Regions from separate parts of the Cellulosimicrobium protaetiae genome, predicted to be linked through region 2. Evidence: predicted binding sites of a transcription regulator. Region 2 holds the regulator's gene; each other region holds the start of a gene.
The links. The regulator Rex, encoded in region 2, represses fermentation and respiration genes when NADH is low (regulators of the CRP and FNR family bind a similar motif). The targets are predictions, from matches to a motif close to CTTGTGAANNNNTTCACAAG.
Positions count from the first base shown of each region.

Region 1: the regulator Rex is predicted to act here: its motif matches at 1,824-1,843, upstream of adhE (bifunctional acetaldehyde-CoA/alcohol dehydrogenase).
Region 3: the regulator Rex is predicted to act here: its motif matches at 1,996-2,015, upstream of pflB (formate C-acetyltransferase).

Region 1 is NZ_CP052757.1:2,012,613-2,018,242, reverse strand. It holds gene adhE (bifunctional acetaldehyde-CoA/alcohol dehydrogenase) at 1-1,733, opposite strand, end outside; gene FIC82_RS08490 (prolyl oligopeptidase family serine peptidase) at 1,944-4,163, shown strand; gene FIC82_RS08485 (glycoside hydrolase family 65 protein) at 5,071-5,630, opposite strand, start outside.
Region 2 is NZ_CP052757.1:3,994,179-3,999,808, reverse strand. It holds gene FIC82_RS17290 (acetoin utilization protein AcuC) at 1-143, shown strand, start outside; gene FIC82_RS17285 (30S ribosomal protein bS22) at 378-476, shown strand; gene FIC82_RS17280 (HAD family hydrolase) at 957-1,823, opposite strand; gene FIC82_RS17275 (glutaredoxin family protein) at 1,892-2,185, shown strand; gene FIC82_RS17270 (redox-sensing transcriptional repressor Rex) at 2,245-2,919, shown strand; gene FIC82_RS17265 (YceI family protein) at 3,080-3,631, opposite strand; gene FIC82_RS17260 (MarR family winged helix-turn-helix transcriptional regulator) at 3,804-4,331, shown strand; gene FIC82_RS17255 (histidine phosphatase family protein) at 4,426-5,097, shown strand; gene FIC82_RS17250 (TlpA family protein disulfide reductase) at 5,225-5,630, shown strand, end outside.
Region 3 is NZ_CP052757.1:2,985,085-2,990,714, forward strand. It holds gene pflB (formate C-acetyltransferase) at 1-1,748, opposite strand, end outside; gene FIC82_RS12765 (carboxylate-amine ligase) at 2,125-3,222, shown strand; gene FIC82_RS12770 (HAD family hydrolase) at 3,264-3,926, opposite strand; gene dxs (1-deoxy-D-xylulose-5-phosphate synthase) at 3,999-5,630, opposite strand, start outside.

The sequences.
Region 1 (5,630 bases), 2.0 Mb from region 2:
TCGTAGCGCAGCCACATGACCTTCGCCGCGTCCATGGGCGAGCCGCCGCCGATCGCGATGATCGTGTCGGGCTCGAAGTCGCGCATCGACTCGGCGCCGCGGTTGACCGTGCCGACGCTCGGCTCGGGCTCGACCGAGTCGATGATCTGGATCGCGACCTTCTCCTCGCGGCGGGCGAGGACGTCGAGCAGGCGGTCCACGACGCCGATGCGGCTCATGACCTTGTCGGTGACGATCGTGACCCGGTGCACGTCGCGCATCTGCGCGAGGTACTGGATCGAGTTCGGCTCGAAGTACGTCTTGGCGGGCACCTTGAACCACTGCATGTTGTTGTTGCGCCGCCCGATCCGCTTGACGTTGATGAGGTTGACCGCGGACACGTTGTTCGACACCGAGTTCGCGCCGTAGCTGCCGCACCCGAGCGTGAGCGACGGGAGCAGCGCGTTGTAGATGTCGCCGATGCCGCCGAGCGACGTCGGGCTGTTCCACAGCACGCGCACGGCCTTGACCCGCGAGCCGTAGCGTTCGACGAGGTCCGCGTCCGCCGTGTGGATGGCCGCAGAGTGGCCGAGGCCGTCGAGCTCGACCATGCGCTCCGCGAGGCGGACACCGTGCTCGGTGTCGCGCGCGCGCAGCACCGCGAGGACCGGGGTGAGCTTCTCGCGGCTCAGCGGCTCCTGCGGACCGACGTCGTCGATCTCCGCGAGGATGATCGACGTGTCGTCGGGGACCTCGAACCCGGCCTCGCGCGCGATCCACACGGGCGACTTGCCGACGACCTTCGGGTTGAGCTTCGCGCCGGCGCAGTTCGCCCCGGTCGCCTCGACGCCGAAGATGAGCCGCTCGAGCATCGCCTTCTCGGCAGGCGTCGCGCGGTAGGCGTGCAGGCGGTCCAGCTCGCGCATCGCGTCGTCGTAGATCACGTCGTCGAGGATGAGCGCCTGCTCCGACGCGCAGACCATGCCGTTGTCGAACGACTTCGACATGACCACGTCGTTGATCGCGCGGCCGAGGTCGGCGCTCTTCTCGACGTAGGCGGGGACGTTGCCCGCCCCGACGCCGAGCGCGGGCTTCCCGGCCGAGTAGGCCGCGCGGACCATGCCGTTGCCGCCCGTGGCGAGGATGAGCGCGACGCCCGGGTGGTGCATGAGCGAGCTGGTCGCCTCGATCGACGGGTGCTCGACCCACTGGATGCAGTCGTCGGGCGCGCCGGCCGCCACCGCGGCGTCGCGCACGATGCGGGCCGCCTCGACCGACGAGCGCTGGGCGCTCGGGTGGAAGGCGAACACGACGGGGTTGCGCGTCTTGAGCGCGATGAGCGACTTGAAGATCGTGGTCGACGTCGGGTTGGTCACCGGCGTGACGGCGCACACCACGCCGACCGGCTCGGCGATCTCCACGACGCCCGTGAGCTCGTCGCGGCCGATGACGCCCACCGTCTTGAGGTTCGCCATCGAGTTGGGCACGTGCTCGCACGCGAAGATGTTCTTGGTCGCCTTGTCCTCGAAGACGCCGCGCCCGGTCTCGGCGACGGCCATCTGGGCGAGGTGGCCGTGCTGGTGCAGGCCCGCGACGGACGCCTTGAGGACGATCCGGTCGACGTCTTCCTGCGTGAGGCTCATGTACTGGTCGAGCGCCTTGCGCGCTCGCTCGACGAGGACGTCGATCTCCTGCGTGGTGCGGGTGTCCTCGGTGCGGTTCTCGACCTTCGTGCCGGCGCTCTTCGCGCTCATGCGTCCCCTCCGGTGCCCGGTCGGGGCCGGGCGTCGGGCCGCGGGTGCTGCCGGGGCCGGATTGCCCCGGCTCCTTCAGCGGTCTCTCTAATTGTGAATGTTTTCACAAGCCTCGCCCGGCCACAAGGGCGGACGCCGGACGCGGGCCCTAGGTCCCGGTGCACTCATGACCTCCGCACCACCGACCACGCCACCGTAGGGTGGGTGACCATGACCGCCGAGCAGACGAGCACCCCCCTCGCGCCCGCGAGCGCCACCAGCACGACCACCCCGACGGACGCCGCCCCCCACGACCCGTACCTCTGGCTCGAGGACGTCGAGGGTGACGAGGCGCTCACGTGGGTCCGCGCCCGCAACGCCGAGGTCGCCGACACGCTCGAGGTCGCCGACGAGTTCGCCGCGACGGAGCGCGCGATCCGCGAGGTGCTCGACTCCGACGCCAAGATTCCCGAGGTCTCCAAGATCGGGGACCGCTACTACAACTTCTGGCGCGACGCGCAGCACGAGCGCGGCCTGTGGCGCCGCACAACGCTCGAGTCCTACCGCACGGACGACCCCGAGTGGGAGACCGTGCTCGACCTCGACGCTCTCGCCGCGTCCGAGGACGAGTCGTGGGTGTGGCACGGCGCGAGCGTCCTGCGCCCGACGCCCGAGCAGCTCGCCGCGGGCGAGCCGTGGCGCCACGCGCTCGTCGAGCTCTCCCCCGGCGGCTCGGACGCCGACGTGACCCGCGAGTTCGACCTCGTCGAGAAGCGGTTCGTCGCCCCCGAGGACGGCGGGTTCCACCGCGCCGAGGCCAAGGGCTCGCTCGGCTGGATCGACGCCGACACCGTCTACGTCTTCACCGACTTCGGCGAGGGCACGCTCACGCCGTCCGGGTACCCGCGCGTCGTCAAGCGCTGGACGCGCGGCACGCCGCTCGACGCCGCGGTGACCGTCTACGAGGGCACCGACGAGGACATGTACATCTCCGCCTGGCGCTCGCACACGCCCGGCTTCGAGCGCGATTTCGTGCACCGCTCCAAGGCCTTCTACTCCGACGAGCTCTACCTCGCCGAGCGCACCGGCACGCCCGAGCAGCGCCTCACGAAGATCGACGTGCCCGACTCGGCCGAGGTCGGGGTGCGGCGCGAGTGGATGCTCGTCGAGCTGCGCGACGACTGGTCGGTCGCCGGCGCGACGTACCGCGCGGGGTCGCTGCTCGTCGCCCGGTTCGACGACTTCCTCGCGGGCGACCGCGGCTTCACCGTGCTGTTCGAGCCCACCGCGACGACGTCGCTCGCGGGCGCCACGTGGACGCGCCACCACCTCGTGGTCAACGTCCTCGACGACGTCAAGAACCGCCTGCACGTGCTGACGCCGCCCGACACCGCGGCTCCCGGGACCGCCGTCGGGCAGGAGACCGCGGATGCGCCGTGGGTGCGCTCCGAGATCCCGGGCCTGCCGGAGCTCGGCACCGTCGCCGTGGGCGCGGTCGACCCCGTCGACACCGACGAGCTCTGGCTCGTCACCACCGACTACCTCACCCCGACGACCCTCTCGCTCCTGTCGCTCGGCGGGCGTCCCGGCGACGCCGGGACGCCCGAGGTCGTCAAGTCCAACCCGGCGTTCTTCGACGCCGAGGGCATGACCGTCGCCCAGCACTTCGCGACGTCCGACGACGGCACGCGCGTCCCGTACTTCGTGGTGGGCCGGGCAGACCTCGTCGCCGGTGCGGCCGACGGTGCCGGGACGGGCACCGCGCCGACGCTGCTCTACGGGTACGGCGGCTTCGAGATCTCGCTGACCCCCGCCTACTCCGGCGCGCTGGGGCGGGCGTGGCTCTCGCGCGGCGGCGTCTACGTCGTCGCGAACATCCGCGGCGGCGGCGAGTACGGCCCGGCCTGGCACCAGGCCGCGCTCAAGGCGAACCGGCACCGCGCGTACGAGGACTTCGCCGCCGTCGCGCGCGACCTCGTGGCTCGCGGCATCACGACGCACGAGCACCTCGGCATGGAGGGCCGCTCCAACGGGGGCCTGCTCGCCGGCAACATGCTCACGCAGTACCCCGAGCTCTTCGGCGCGGTGATCGTCGGCGTGCCCCTGCTCGACATGCGCCGGTACACGAAGCTCCTCGCCGGGGCGTCGTGGGCCGCGGAGTACGGCGACCCGGACGACCCCGAGCAGTGGGAGTTCATCCGCACGTTCTCGCCATACCACCTGTTCGACGCCGAGCGCGAGTACCCGCCCGTGCTGTTCACGACGTCGACCAAGGACGACCGCGTCCACCCCGGCCACGCGCGCAAGCTCGCCGCGAAGATGCTCGGCGAGGGCAAGGACGTCACGTACTACGAGAACATCGAGGGCGGCCACGGCGGCGCCGCGAACAACGCCCAGGCCGCGCACATGGCCGCGGTCCACTACCGCTTCCTCGCGGAGCGCCTCGGCTGACGCCGCTCAGGAGTCGTCGTCCGCGACGGCGGGGACCAGCACCACCTCGTCGTCGTGGACCAGGATCTTCTCGTCCGGGCACACCCTGGTTCCGCGAGGTAGAACCGTGGTCGGGCTCTCAGGCTCGCTGGGTCGGGTCCGCGGTGGGGGTGGTTTCGGTGCTCGGGGCTGCCGCGCCGTCACCATCGGTCTTTCGGGCGTGGGTTCTCGGAGCGCGGCTCTGACGCCCCTTCGCATCCGAGCCCACCCCCACCGCTCGTCCGTCGTCGCACCGTGGTCCGTCGTCGCACGGTGGTCCGTCGTCGCACCGTGTTCTGTGTTCGACCTCGACCCGTGGCGGGTCATCGCTCCTGGGCGGCCGTCTCCCCCTGCGGGTGCTCCCGGGCGCGCCGAGGTAGAACCCTGGTCGGCCGAGGTAGAACGTTGGTCACCGTGCCCGAAGGCAGCAAGACACCGCCGAGAGCGGGTCGCCAGCGCGCCTGGTTCTCGCACGTCGGCACGCCTGGCCGACCAGGCGATCCCGGCAGACCGAACAGGTGACCATGGCTCGTCCACCACCCAGGACCAGCCAGAACCACCTGCTCGGCGCGATGCGGCGCTGGCGAATCCGACACCGCGGCGGTCGCCCGACGCGAGCGAGGACCAGGGTGAGACGACGCCGGTCGGGGTGGGTGGTGGTGCCGCGTCGTGGTCGGGCCTGGCGGGAGCCGCGAGGAACGAGCGGCGGATGGTAGACGCGGCACCACCACCCACCCCGACCACCCAAGCAACCACACGCCGTCGGGCACAAGAACCAGCGTTCTACCTCGGCCACCCACGGTTCTATCTCGGTCAACCAGGGTTCTACTTCGGCGGACTGCGGTGCTACCTCGGCGGGGTCGGGGGCCCGCCGAGGTAGAGCTCGGGCTCAGGAGTGCGGGACCGTCGCGGTGATGAGGGTGCCGTCGTCGCGGCGGTTGCCGGAGAGCGCGCGCAGGCTCGGGCGGCCGGGCTTCACCGGGCCCTGGCCGTCGAGCGCGATGCGCGCGACCTCGCCCGGGACGACCTTGACCTGCTCACCCCGCACGGTGACCTGCGCGCCCTCGCCGGTCTCGGCGTCGAGCTCGATCGCGTCGGGCAGCACGGTGACGCGCAGCCGCGACCCGTGCCACTGGACGCGGAACGTCAGCGACTCCCACTCCTGCGGCAGGCGCGGGTCGAACGACAGCTCGCCGTCCGAGTCGCGCATGCCGCCGAACCCGCAGGCCAGCGCGGACCACGTCCCGCCCGCGGAGGCGACGTGGACGCCGTCGGACGCGTTGGCGTGGAGGTTCGCGAGGTCGACGAAGAGCGACGAGACGAAGTACTCGAGCGCGAGCTCGTGGTAGCCGACCTCGGCCGCGACGATCGACTGCACGACGCCGGACAGCGTCGAGTCGCCCGTGGTCAGCGGGTCGTAGTACTCGAAGTCGGCGAGCTTCTCCTCCG
Region 2 (5,630 bases):
ACGCCCCGCTCGCGTTCGGCCCGCCCGTCGACGTCCGGCGCTGGAGCAACGGCTACGACCCGGACGACGACGTCGACCGCGCCGTCGCGGCCACGCGCCGGGCCGTCTTCCCGCTGCTCGGCCTCGACCCGCACTTCGACTGAGGGAGGCGCCCGTGCACGCCCTGCGGGGCCGACGAGGTGCTCGTACCGGGCACGAAGGACCGGCGGCGTACCGGGGCACGAGCGCGAGCGGGTAGTCTAGGGGGCGGATTTCTCTCGTGTTGGTCGGCTCGCGGCGCCCTGGTGGTCGCCGGGGCGCCCCGATCAACCGTGGACCACACGCGGCCGGTCGACCGGTCGCCGACCGACACGCCGCTCGAGCATTGCGAGGACCGTATGGGCTCCGTCATCAAGAAGCGCCGCAAGCGCATGGCCAAGAAGAAGCACCGCAAGCTGCTTCGCAAGACGCGTCACCAGCGTCGCAACAAGAAGTGACGTCGCGCGCGTCCTGACGCGCGACCCGCTGTCGAGCCCGGCCCCTCCCGAGGGGCCGGGCTCGACGCGTCTCCGGACCCGGTCGAGGGAGACCCTTGCCCCGCCGAGGGAGAACCGCGGTCCCGCGAGGTAGAACCGTGGTCAGCCGAGGTAGAACTCTGGTCGCGCGAGGTAGAACCGTGGTCGTGCCGCGGGAGGGGCTGTCGCCCGGGCGGTCGAAGACCAGGGCGAGACGAAGCCGGGCGGGGTGGGTGGTGGTGCCGCGTCGTGGCGGGCCTGGCGGGAGCCGCGAGGAACGAGCGGCGGATGGTAGACGCGGCACCACCACCCGCCCCGACCACCCCAGGTGACCAGACCGCCGTCGGGCACAAGAACCACGGTTCTACCTCGCGCAACCACGGTTTTACCTCGGCAGACCAGGGTTCTATCTCGCGCAACCAGGGTTCTACTTCGCGGGAGCAGGGCCCTCGTGGCGGAGGGTCAGAGGCGGGAGACGCGGCGGTCGACGGCGCGGCGGACGGACCGCAGGACGAGGGCCGCGGCCCAGGCCGCTCCGGCCCAGCTCGCGGTGCGGACGCTGCTGCGGGCGACGCGCCGCCGCCGCCCGCGGAACTCGCGGATGGGCCAGCCGACGTCCTGCGCGTAGCGGCGCAGGCGCGCGTCGGGATTGATGGGGCACGGGTGGCCGACGGTCTCCATCATCGAGACGTCGTTGAGCGAGTCCCCGTAGGCGTAGGACGCCGCGAGGTCGATGTCCTCGCGCTCGGCGAGGGCGCGCACCCCGGCCGCCTTGGCGCGGCCGTGCATCATGTCGCCCACGAGGCGGCCCGTGTAGAAGCCGTCCTCGTGCTCCGCGACGGTGCCCAGCGCGCCGGTGGTGCCGAGGCGCCGGGCGATGAGCTCGCCGATCTCGACCGGGGTCGCGGAGACGAGCCACACCTGGTGGCCCGCGGCCAGGTGCTCGTCGAGCAGGCGGCGCGTGCCGGGGTAGATGCGCAGCGACAGGACGGTGTCGTAGACCTCCTCGCCGATCGCGGTGACCTCGGCGACGGAGCGCCCGGCGATGAGCGCGAGGGCGCGCGACCGGATGCGGTCGATCTGCTGCTTGTTCTCGCCGAACAGCAGGTAGCGCGCCTGGTGCACGGCGAAGCGCACGATGTCGAGCGTCGAGAAGAACTGCCGCTGGTACAGGGCGCGCGCGAGGTGGAACGACGACGCGCCGCGGATGATCGTGTTGTCGACGTCGAAGAACGCGGCGGTGCGGTGCGAGGGCACCGTGGGCGTGCGTCCGGCGGGCGCGTCCTCGGGGGCGGTCGGGTCGGGACCCGGGCCGGGAGACGTCGCCATGACCCCACTCTAGGCGTTCCCCGGGTCGCCTCCACGAGGGGTCCCGCGCGGCCTCGTACCCTGGGACGGTGAGCACGTCTGCCGCCCCGACCTCCCCCGTCGTCCTCTACGGCCGTGCGGGGTGCCACCTGTGCGACGACGCGCGCGCCGTGGTCGAGGCCGTGTGCGCCGAGGCGGGGGTCGCGTGGACGGAGGTGGACGTCGACGCCCCGGGGGTCGACCCGGTGCTGCGCGAGCAGTACGGCGAGTACCTGCCGGTCGTCACGGTCGGCGGGGTGCAGCAGGGCTTCTGGCGGGTCGACGCCCGGCGGCTCGCGCGCGCGGTCGGCCGGATTTCTGCCGGGCGCGCGGACCTGGGATGATTCCTCCCGGTGGAGCGCGACCGTCGACGAGGACGGTCCCAGGGACGACGGGGTGACGTGTGGCTGAGCAGGTGGTCGGTGAGGTGACGGCGCCGGGGATCCCGAGCGCGACGGTGGCGCGGCTCCCGTCCTACCTGCGGGCGTTGCGGGACCTGGTGGCGCGGGGCGTCTCGACGACGTCCTCGGTCGAGCTCGCGGAGCTCTCCGGGGTCGGTCCGGCGCAGCTGCGCAAGGACCTGTCCTTCCTGGGCTCGTTCGGCACGCGCGGCGTCGGCTACGACGTGGACTCGCTCGCGCAGTACATCACCGAGGCGCTGGGACTCGTGGACGAGCACCGCATCGCGATCGTCGGGATCGGCAACCTGGGGCACGCGCTCGCGAACTACTCGGGGTACGAGCAGCGGGGCTTCCACGTGGCGGCGCTCCTCGACGCGTCGCCCGACGTCGTCGGCACGCGCGCCGCGGGCATCGTCGTCGAGCACGTCGACGCGCTGGAGGAGGTCGTCGAGCGCGAGAAGGTCTCGATCGTGGTCCTCGCGACGCCGGCGGCGCACGCGCAGTCCGTGGCGGACCGCGTCGTCGCGGCCGGCGTGCGCGAGATCCTCAACTTCGCACCGCGCGCGCTGCAGGTCCCGGCGGACGTCGACGTGCGCGGCGTCGACGTCGGCAGCGAGCTGCAGATCCTCGCGTTCCACTCCCAGGCCCGCGCGCTCGCGGAGGCGCAGGACCGCTGACCGGCGCACGGTCACGCGCACGGCCCGCTCGCGTCGAGGCGGCGTCCCGCGGGGCGATCGGCCGGGGACGGCGAAGGGGCCGCGTGCTCGTGCACGCGGCCCCTTGCCGGAGCCCTGCCGGGGGCGCCGGTCGTCCGGGAGTGCTCCCCGGAGCGGGTCGTCAGGCCTGCTTGATCGCGGAGACGTCGAGGGCGATCTTGATCTTGTCGCCGACGAGCACGCCGCCGGTCTCGAGAGCGGCGTTCCAGGTGAGGTCGAACTCCTTGCGGGAGATCTCGGTCTTCGCCTCGAACCCGGCGCGCGCGTTGCCGAACGGGTCGGTCGCGGTGCCTGCGAACTCGGCCTCGAGCTCGACCGCCTTGGTGACGCCGTTGATCGTCAGGTCGCCCGTGATGACGAAGTCGTCGCCGTCGCCGGCGATGCCGGTCGACGCGAAGGTCCACGTCGGCTTGTTCTCGGCGTCCCAGAAGTCCGCGCTGCGCAGGTGGTTGTCGCGGTTCGCGTCGCCCGTGCTCACCGACGCGGCGTCGAGCTCGGCGGTCACGGAGGTCGACTCGAGGTCGTCGCCCACGGTGATGGTGCCGGCCGTGATGGCGAGCGTGCCGCGCACCTTGGAGATGCCGGCGTGGCGGACCGTGAAGGCCGCCTGCGAGTGGGTCGAGTCGAGGGCGTAGGTACCGGCGTTGAGCCCGGCGGGCAGCGGCGTGGCCATGGGTGCTCCTGTGGTGGTCGTGGTCCGGGAGGACCGGAGTTGGTTGAAGGTTCAACTTCGGACGAGCGTATCAACAGCAGGGTCCGCCCCGTCTATTCCCCCAAGGGGTGGGAGAATGTCCCGCGACGCCCCGCCGCCCCCGTCCGTGCCCGCTCGCACCGCCAGAGGACCTATGACCAGCAACGACGTCGACGCCCAGGCGACGAGCACCCGACGCGCCACCGCGGGTGCGAGCGCCGAGCCCCGCTGGCTCGACACCGAGCAGCAGCAGCAGTGGCGCGCCTACCTCGACGGGACGGTGCGCTTCATCGAGGCGCTCGGGCGTGACCACGAGGAGCGGTCGGAGGTCTCGCTCAACGAGTACGAGCTCCTCGTGCGGCTCTCGGAGAGCCCCGACCACACGCTGCGCATGTCGGCGCTCGCCGACGGTCTCGCCCGGTCGCGCAGCCGCGTGACCCACACCGTCGCGCGCATGGAGGCGCGGGGCCTGGTCCGGCGCTCCGCGAGCACGGGCGACCGCCGCGGCGTCAACTGCGAGATGACGACCGAGGGCTACCGCGTCCTCGTGGCGTCCGCGCCGGCGCACGTCGCCGCGGTGCGCCGGTTCATGGTCGACGTGCTGACGCCGGAGCAGTTCCGGGCGCTCGGCGAGGCGATGGCAGCCGTCGCGGAGGCCTGCAAGGTCGACCGCGAGTCCTGACGCCCGCCCGGACGCCCCCTCGCGCGCCGGCACGGCACGCGCGCCCGGACGCACGGGTGCCGGTCGGGGCGCCGAGTGCGGGACACTGGTGCGCATGGTCTCCACCATCGTCCACCTCCTGCGCCACGGCGAGGTCCACAACCCCGACGGCGTCCTCTACGGCCGCATCCCCGGCTACCACCTCTCGGAGCGGGGCCACGAGATGGCCCGACGCGTCGCCGCGCACCTCGCGGGAGAACCCGGCCCCGACGGGACGTCGCGCCCGCGCGCCGACCTCGCCGTCGTCGTCGCGTCGCCGCTCCAGCGCGCCCAGGAGACGGCCACGCCCGCCGCCGAGGCGTTCGGCCTCGAGCTCGGCACCGACGACCGGCTCATCGAGGCCGCGAACCACTTCGAGGGCATGACCTTCGGCGTCGGGGACGGCTCGCTGCGCCACCCGCAGCACTGGCGGTTCCTGTGGAACCCGTTCCGGCCGTCGTGGGGTGAGCCGTACACCGAGCAGGTCGCGCGGATGCGCGCCGCCGTCGCGGACGCCCGGGACAAGGCGGCGGGCCACGAGGCGCTCCTGGTCAGCCACCAGCTCCCCGTGTGGCTCACGCGCCTGAGCTTCGAGAACCGCCGCCTGTGGCACGACCCTCGCAAGCGGCAGTGCTCGCTCGCGTCGCTCACGTCGCTGCACTTCGAGGACGACCGTCTCGTCGGACTGCACTACTCCGAGCCGGTCGCCGACCTGCTCCCGGGCGCCGCGACCGTCGCGGGGGCGTGACGTCGGTCATGTCCCGAGCCGTCGCCCTGGACCCGGCGCCCGAACCGTCCGGTTCGGGTGTGGCCGAGGTCACGTCTCACAGGTGGCGTCCAGGAACCCCGGGCAGGGTGCCTCCCGTGATGCCGCAGTGACCGCCACCTCGCGCGCGCGTGACGCGCGCGCACTCCCGCCTCTCCGCCGCACGCTCGCGGTGGGCGCCGTGCTCGCCGCGACGCTCGGCCTCGCGGCGTGCGCCCAGGAATCCGGCGCGACCACCGACGTCGTCGGGCAGGGGTTCGTGTCGGGTGACGGCTCCGTGCGCACCTGGGACGTCGGCGACCGCGGCGACGTCGTGGCGCTCACCGGCACCGACTACGAGGGCGAGCAGGTCGACACGAGCGCCTGGGCCGGCGACGTCGTCGTGCTCAACACCTGGTACGCGGCGTGCGCGCCGTGCCGTGCCGAGGCCCCGGACCTCGTCGAGCTCGCGAACGACCGCGCCGACGACGGCGTGCAGGTGCTCGGCATCAACACGACCGACGAGGCGGGTGCCG
Region 3 (5,630 bases), 1.0 Mb from region 2:
TTGCCGTACGTGGGGTACTCGCCCTCGGTCACGTAGTCGACGACGAGGCCGCGCTCGTCGCGGACGACGGAGACCTTCGCGTGCTTGATCGCCGACAGCGAGTCCGCCGCGACGGACAGGCCCGCGATGCCGCACGCCATGGTCCGCAGCACGTCCTTGTCGTGCAGCGCCATCTCGATGCGCTCGTACGCGTACTTGTCGTGCGACCAGTGGATGCAGTTGAGCGCCTCGACGTAGGTCTCGGCGAGCCAGTCCATCGTCGCGTCGAACTTCGCCATGACGTCGTCGAAGTCGAGCACGTCGCCCTCGACCGGTGCCGCCACGGGCGAGACCTGCTTGCCGGAGATCTCGTCGCGCCCGCCGTTGATCGCGTAGAGGAGCGTCTTGGCGAGGTTCACGCGCGCGCCGAAGAACTGCATCTGCTTGCCGACCCGCATCGGGGACACGCAGCACGCGATCGCCGCGTCGTCGCCCCAGGCGGCCCGGATGAGCTCGTCCGACTCGTACTGGACGGCCGAGGTGTCGATCGACACCTGCGCGCAGTAGTCCTTGAACCCCTGCGGCAGCTCGGGGCTCCAGAAGACCGTCATGTTCGGCTCGGGGGCCGGGCCGAGGTTGTACAGCGTCTGGAGGAACCGGAACGAGTTCTTCGTGACGAGCGGGCGCCCGTCCTCGCCCATGCCGCCGATCGTCTCGGTGACCCACGTCGGGTCTCCGGAGAACAGCGCGTCGTACTCGGGCGTGCGCAGGAAGCGCACGATGCGCAGCTTGATGACGAAGTCGTCGATGATCTCCTGCGCCTCGGACTCCGTGATGCGACCCGCCTCGAGGTCGCGGTCGATGAACACGTCGAGGAACGTCGAGGTGCGCCCGAGCGACATCGCGGCGCCGTTCTGCTCCTTCACCGCGGCGAGGTAGGCGAAGTAGAGCCACTGCACGGCCTCGCGCGCCGACGTCGCCGGGCCGGAGATGTCGTAGCCGTACTCGGCCGCCATCTCCTTGAGCTCGCCGAGCGCGCGGATCTGCTCGGCGTGCTCCTCGCGCTCACGGACGACCTTCTCGCTGAACGGCTGCGTGTCGAGGCCGAGCTTGTCGAGCTTCTTCGCGGCCACCAGGGCGTCGACGCCGTAGAGCGCGACGCGGCGGTAGTCGCCGATGATCCGGCCGCGGCCGTAGGCGTCGGGCAGGCCCGTGATGATGTGCGAGCTGCGGGCCGCGCGCACGTTCGGCGGGTAGACGTCGAACACGCCCTGGTTGTGCGTCTTGCGGTACTCGGTGAAGACCTTCTTCAGGGTCTCGTCGACCTCGTAGCCGTAGGTCTGGAGCGCGCCCTCGACCATGCGCCAGCCGCCGTTCGGCATGATCGCGCGCTTGAGCGGGGCGTCGGTCTGGAGGCCGACGATCACCTCGTGCGCCTTGTCGATGTAGCCGGGGGCGTGCGCCGTGATCCCCGCGGGCGTGTGGGTGTCGACGTCGTAGATCCCCATCTCCCGCTCCTCCGGGAACATGGCGGACAGCGTGTCCCAGATGCCCGTCGTGCGCTCCGTGGGGCCGGTGAGGAACGACGCGTCGCCCGTGTACGGGCGGTAGTTGCGCTGGATGAAGTCGCGCACGTCGACCGTGTCGCGCCACGGGCCGTCGGTGAAGCCCTCCCAGGCGGGGACGTGGGCCGTGTCGTGCTGCGCGTCGACGGCGCCTGGGCCCCCCTGACCGCTCGTCGTGCCGCGTGCCTCGGAAACGCTCGTCATCTGGACCTCCCTCGTGCCTGACGCGCGGTTCCGCGCGCCGGCCGGGACCCGCCGCCCCGGCAGCGCTCGGGTGGAGCGCCTCGGGGAGTTCGACGGGCTCCTTCGCCACTTCCACACTAGGTTCCCGCGGCCTCGGGCGCAGGGCTTTCGGGCCCCTCGGGGACCTAGGTCCCGAGCCGGACGGAGTCGCGCGAGAACGTTGAGATCCTGCGGATATCGGCCCCTCCTGGGTTCGTCTCGACGCGACCTTGTGATGACCTTCACAAGCCTCGCGAGCACCCGGTCACGGCGGCCCTCGACGGCCCGTGACGCACGACACGGAGCCACGTCACACCCCCGCCGGACGTGCTCCCGGCTTCCGTGTGAGACTGCCCGGGTGAAGCGCACCGTAGGGGTCGAGGAAGAGTTCCTGCTCGTCGGCGACGACGGCCACCCCGTCGCCCGGGCGGCGGAGGCCCTGGAGGCGTCGGGCACCGACGACAAGGGCGGCGGGACCGGCTCGCTCGAGTCGGAGTTCATGGAGGAGCAGCTCGAGACCGCGACCCACCCGCGGCGCGAGCTCGACGACCTCGCGACGGAGATCCGGGACGGCCGGCGACGCGCCCAGGAGGCCGCGGACCGCGTCGGGGCACGCGTCGTCGCGCTGTCGACCTCTCCCCTGCCCTTCGAGGGCACGACCGTCTCCCGGCTGCGGTACCTCGAGGCCCGCGCCGCGTTCGGCCTGACGGCGCGCGAGCAGCTCACGAGCGGGTGCCACGTGCACGTCGCCGTGGCGGACGACACGGAGGGCGTGGCGGTCCTCGACCGCATCGGCCCGTGGCTCGCGACGCTCCTCGCGCTGAGCACCAACTCCCCCTTCTGGCAGGGCGACGACAGCGGGTACGCGAGCTTCCGGTCCCAGGTCTGGGCGCGCTGGCCCACCTCCGGCCCGGCCCGCGCGTTCGGGTCCCCCGAGGCCTACCGCGACGCGGTCGACTCGCTCGTCGCCACGGGCACGATCCTCGACGAGAACATGGTCTACTTCGACGCCCGGCTCTCCTCGCGCTACCCGACGGTCGAGATCCGCATCGCCGACGTGTGCCTCGACGCCGACACGGCGACGCTCCTCGCCGCGCTGAGCCGTGGCCTCGTCGAGACCGCCGCGCGCGAGGCGGCGGCAGGGATGCCCGCGCCGGAGCTCCGGCCCGAGATCCTGCGCACGGCGTCGTGGCGCGCCGGGCGGTCGGGCCTCGCGGAGGACCTCGTCTCGCCGCTCACGTGGCGACCCGCCCCGGCGCACGACGTCGTCGGCCAGCTCGTCGCGCGCGTGCGGGACGCGCTCGTCGACGCGGGCGACCTCGACGCCGTCACCGAGCTGCTGGGCAGGCTCTGGTCCGGCGGCAACGGCGCCGCGCGGCAGCGAGCGTGGCACGCGGCGTCCGGCGGGGACCTGCGGGCCGTCGTCGAGCGGGCCGTCGAGGCGACCCACGCCTGACACCCGGCCTCGGTAGCGCCCCGACAGGTACGCCCGGCGCGCTACGGCGCGAGGAGCGCCGCCCCGCGGGCGACCGCGACGACGTCGTGCACGGTCGTCCCGACGGCGTCCGGCAGCGGCCCGTCCGTCCACGCGCGGCCGCGGGAGACCCAGCCGGTGCGCACGCCCGCGGCACGGCCCGCGGCGACGTCGGCGTGCGCCGCGTCGCCCACCATCCAGACCTGGGCGCGGTCGGCGTCGGCCGCACCGACACGTTCGAGCGCGATCTCGAGGAGGCGCGGGTCGGGCTTGTCGACGCCCTCCTCGCCGGACACGACGACGGCGTCGACGTGCGCCTCGACCCCGCAGCGCGCGAGCTTGCCTCGCTGCTGGGCCGAGGTGCCGTTCGTCACGACGACGACGAGGTCGCCGCCCGCGCGCAGGTCGTCGAGCAGGTCGAGCGCGCCGTCGTACGCCCGGACGTGGTCGAGGATGCCGGTACGGAAGCGGTCGACCGCGGTGGGGAGGTCCTCGTCCCAGGCCAGGCGGTCGACGATCACGCGCGCCACGTCCGTCTTCACCGCGAACCCGCCCTGGTCGGCGGCGACGATCGCCGCGAGGTCGGAGGCGTCGCGACCGGCGCGCGCGACCGCGTCCGCCGCCCACGCGGCGAACGCGTCGTCACGGCCGACGAGCGTGTTGTCGAGGTCCAGGAGCCAGATCACGCCCCGGACCCTAGCGCGGACGACCCGGGCGCCGCCGGGCCGTCCGCGGCAGACGTCCGGTGGTTCTGCGGCTCAGCCGCGAGCGAGCTCCGCGAGCGCGTCCAGCACGTCGCGCGCGACGTCGGCCGCCGTGAGCCGGAAGGCCGACGCCACCTGGTCTCGGGTCGCGTGGTCGAGGAACTGCGCGGGCAGCCCGAGCGCGTGCACGGGCGTGCGGACCCCGGCCTCCAGCGAACGCTGCGCGAGGAGCGCACCCACGCCGCCGTCGGCGACGCCGTCCTCGACGCTCACGACGAGGTCGTGCTCGCCCGCGAGCTTGACGAGCGCGCTCGGCATCGGCAGGACCCACGTCGGGGACGCGACGGTCACGTCGACGCCGTGCGCCGAGAGCGACTCCGCCGCGTCGAGCGCGACCCGCGCCATCGACCCGGGGCCGACGAGCAGGACGCGCGTACGCCCGGCCGCGTCGCGCGCCGCCGCCTTCGGCGCCTCGTCCGGCACCGCGAGCAGGTCGACGCCGTCCACGGTGTCGACCGCGGGCAGCGCGTCCCCGAGCGCCCCCTTGGGGTAGCGCACGACAGTCGGGGCGTCGTCGACGTCCACGGCCTCGCGCAGGGCGGTCCGCAGCGTCTCCTCGTCGCGCGGCGCCGCGAGCCGCAGGCCGGGCACGATGCGCAGCATCGCCATGTCCCACATGCCGTTGTGGCTCGCGCCGTCGTCGCCCGTGATGCCGGCGCGGTCGAGCACGAACGTCACGCCCGCCTTGTGCAGGGCGACGTCCATGAGGACCTGGTCGAACGCGCGGTTGAGGAACGTCGCGTACACGGCGACGACGGGGTGCAGCCCCGCGAACGCCATGCCGGCCGCCGACGTCGCGGCGTGCTGCTCGGCGATGCCGACGTCGAACGTGCGCTCGGGGAACGCCTGCGCGAACGGCTTGAGGCCGACCGGCTCGAGCATGGCCGCGGTGATCGCGACGACGTCGGACCGGCGGCGACCGATCTGCACGATCTCGTCCGCGAAGACGCTCGTCCAGCCGAAGCGCGACGGCGCGACCGGGAGCCCGGTCTCGGGGTGGATCTTCCCGACGGCGTGGAAGCGGTCGGCGACGTCCTGCTCGGCGGGCGTGTACCCGCGGCCCTTCTCCGTGATCGCGTGCACGATCACGGGCGCCCCGTACGCCTTGGCCCGTCGCAGCGCGTGCTCCATGGCCTCGACGTCGTGCCCGTCGACGGGGCCGACGTACTTGATGCCGAGGTCCTCGAACATGCCCTGGGGGGCGACGACGTCCTTGAGGCCCTTCTTCAGGCCGTGCAGCCACTCGTAGGCGAACCGTCCCGGTGCGCCGGACCGATTGAGGGTGCGCTTGCCCCACTGCAGGAAGCTCTCGTACCCGTGCGTGGTACGCAGCGTCGACAGGTGGTGCGCGAGCCCGCCGATCGTCGGCGAGTAGGAGCGGCCGTTGTCGTTCACCACGACGACGAGACGCCGGTCCTGGCTCTCGGCGATGTTGTTCAGCGCCTCCCAGGCCATGCCGCCGGTGAGGGCGCCGTCGCCGATGACCGCGACGACGTGCCGGTCGGTGAGGCCGCGCACGACGTTCGCCTTCGCGATGCCGTCGCCCCACGAGAGCGCGGTCGACGCGTGCGAGTTCTCGACGACGTCGTGGTCGGACTCGGCGCGCGACGGGTAGCCGGACAGGCC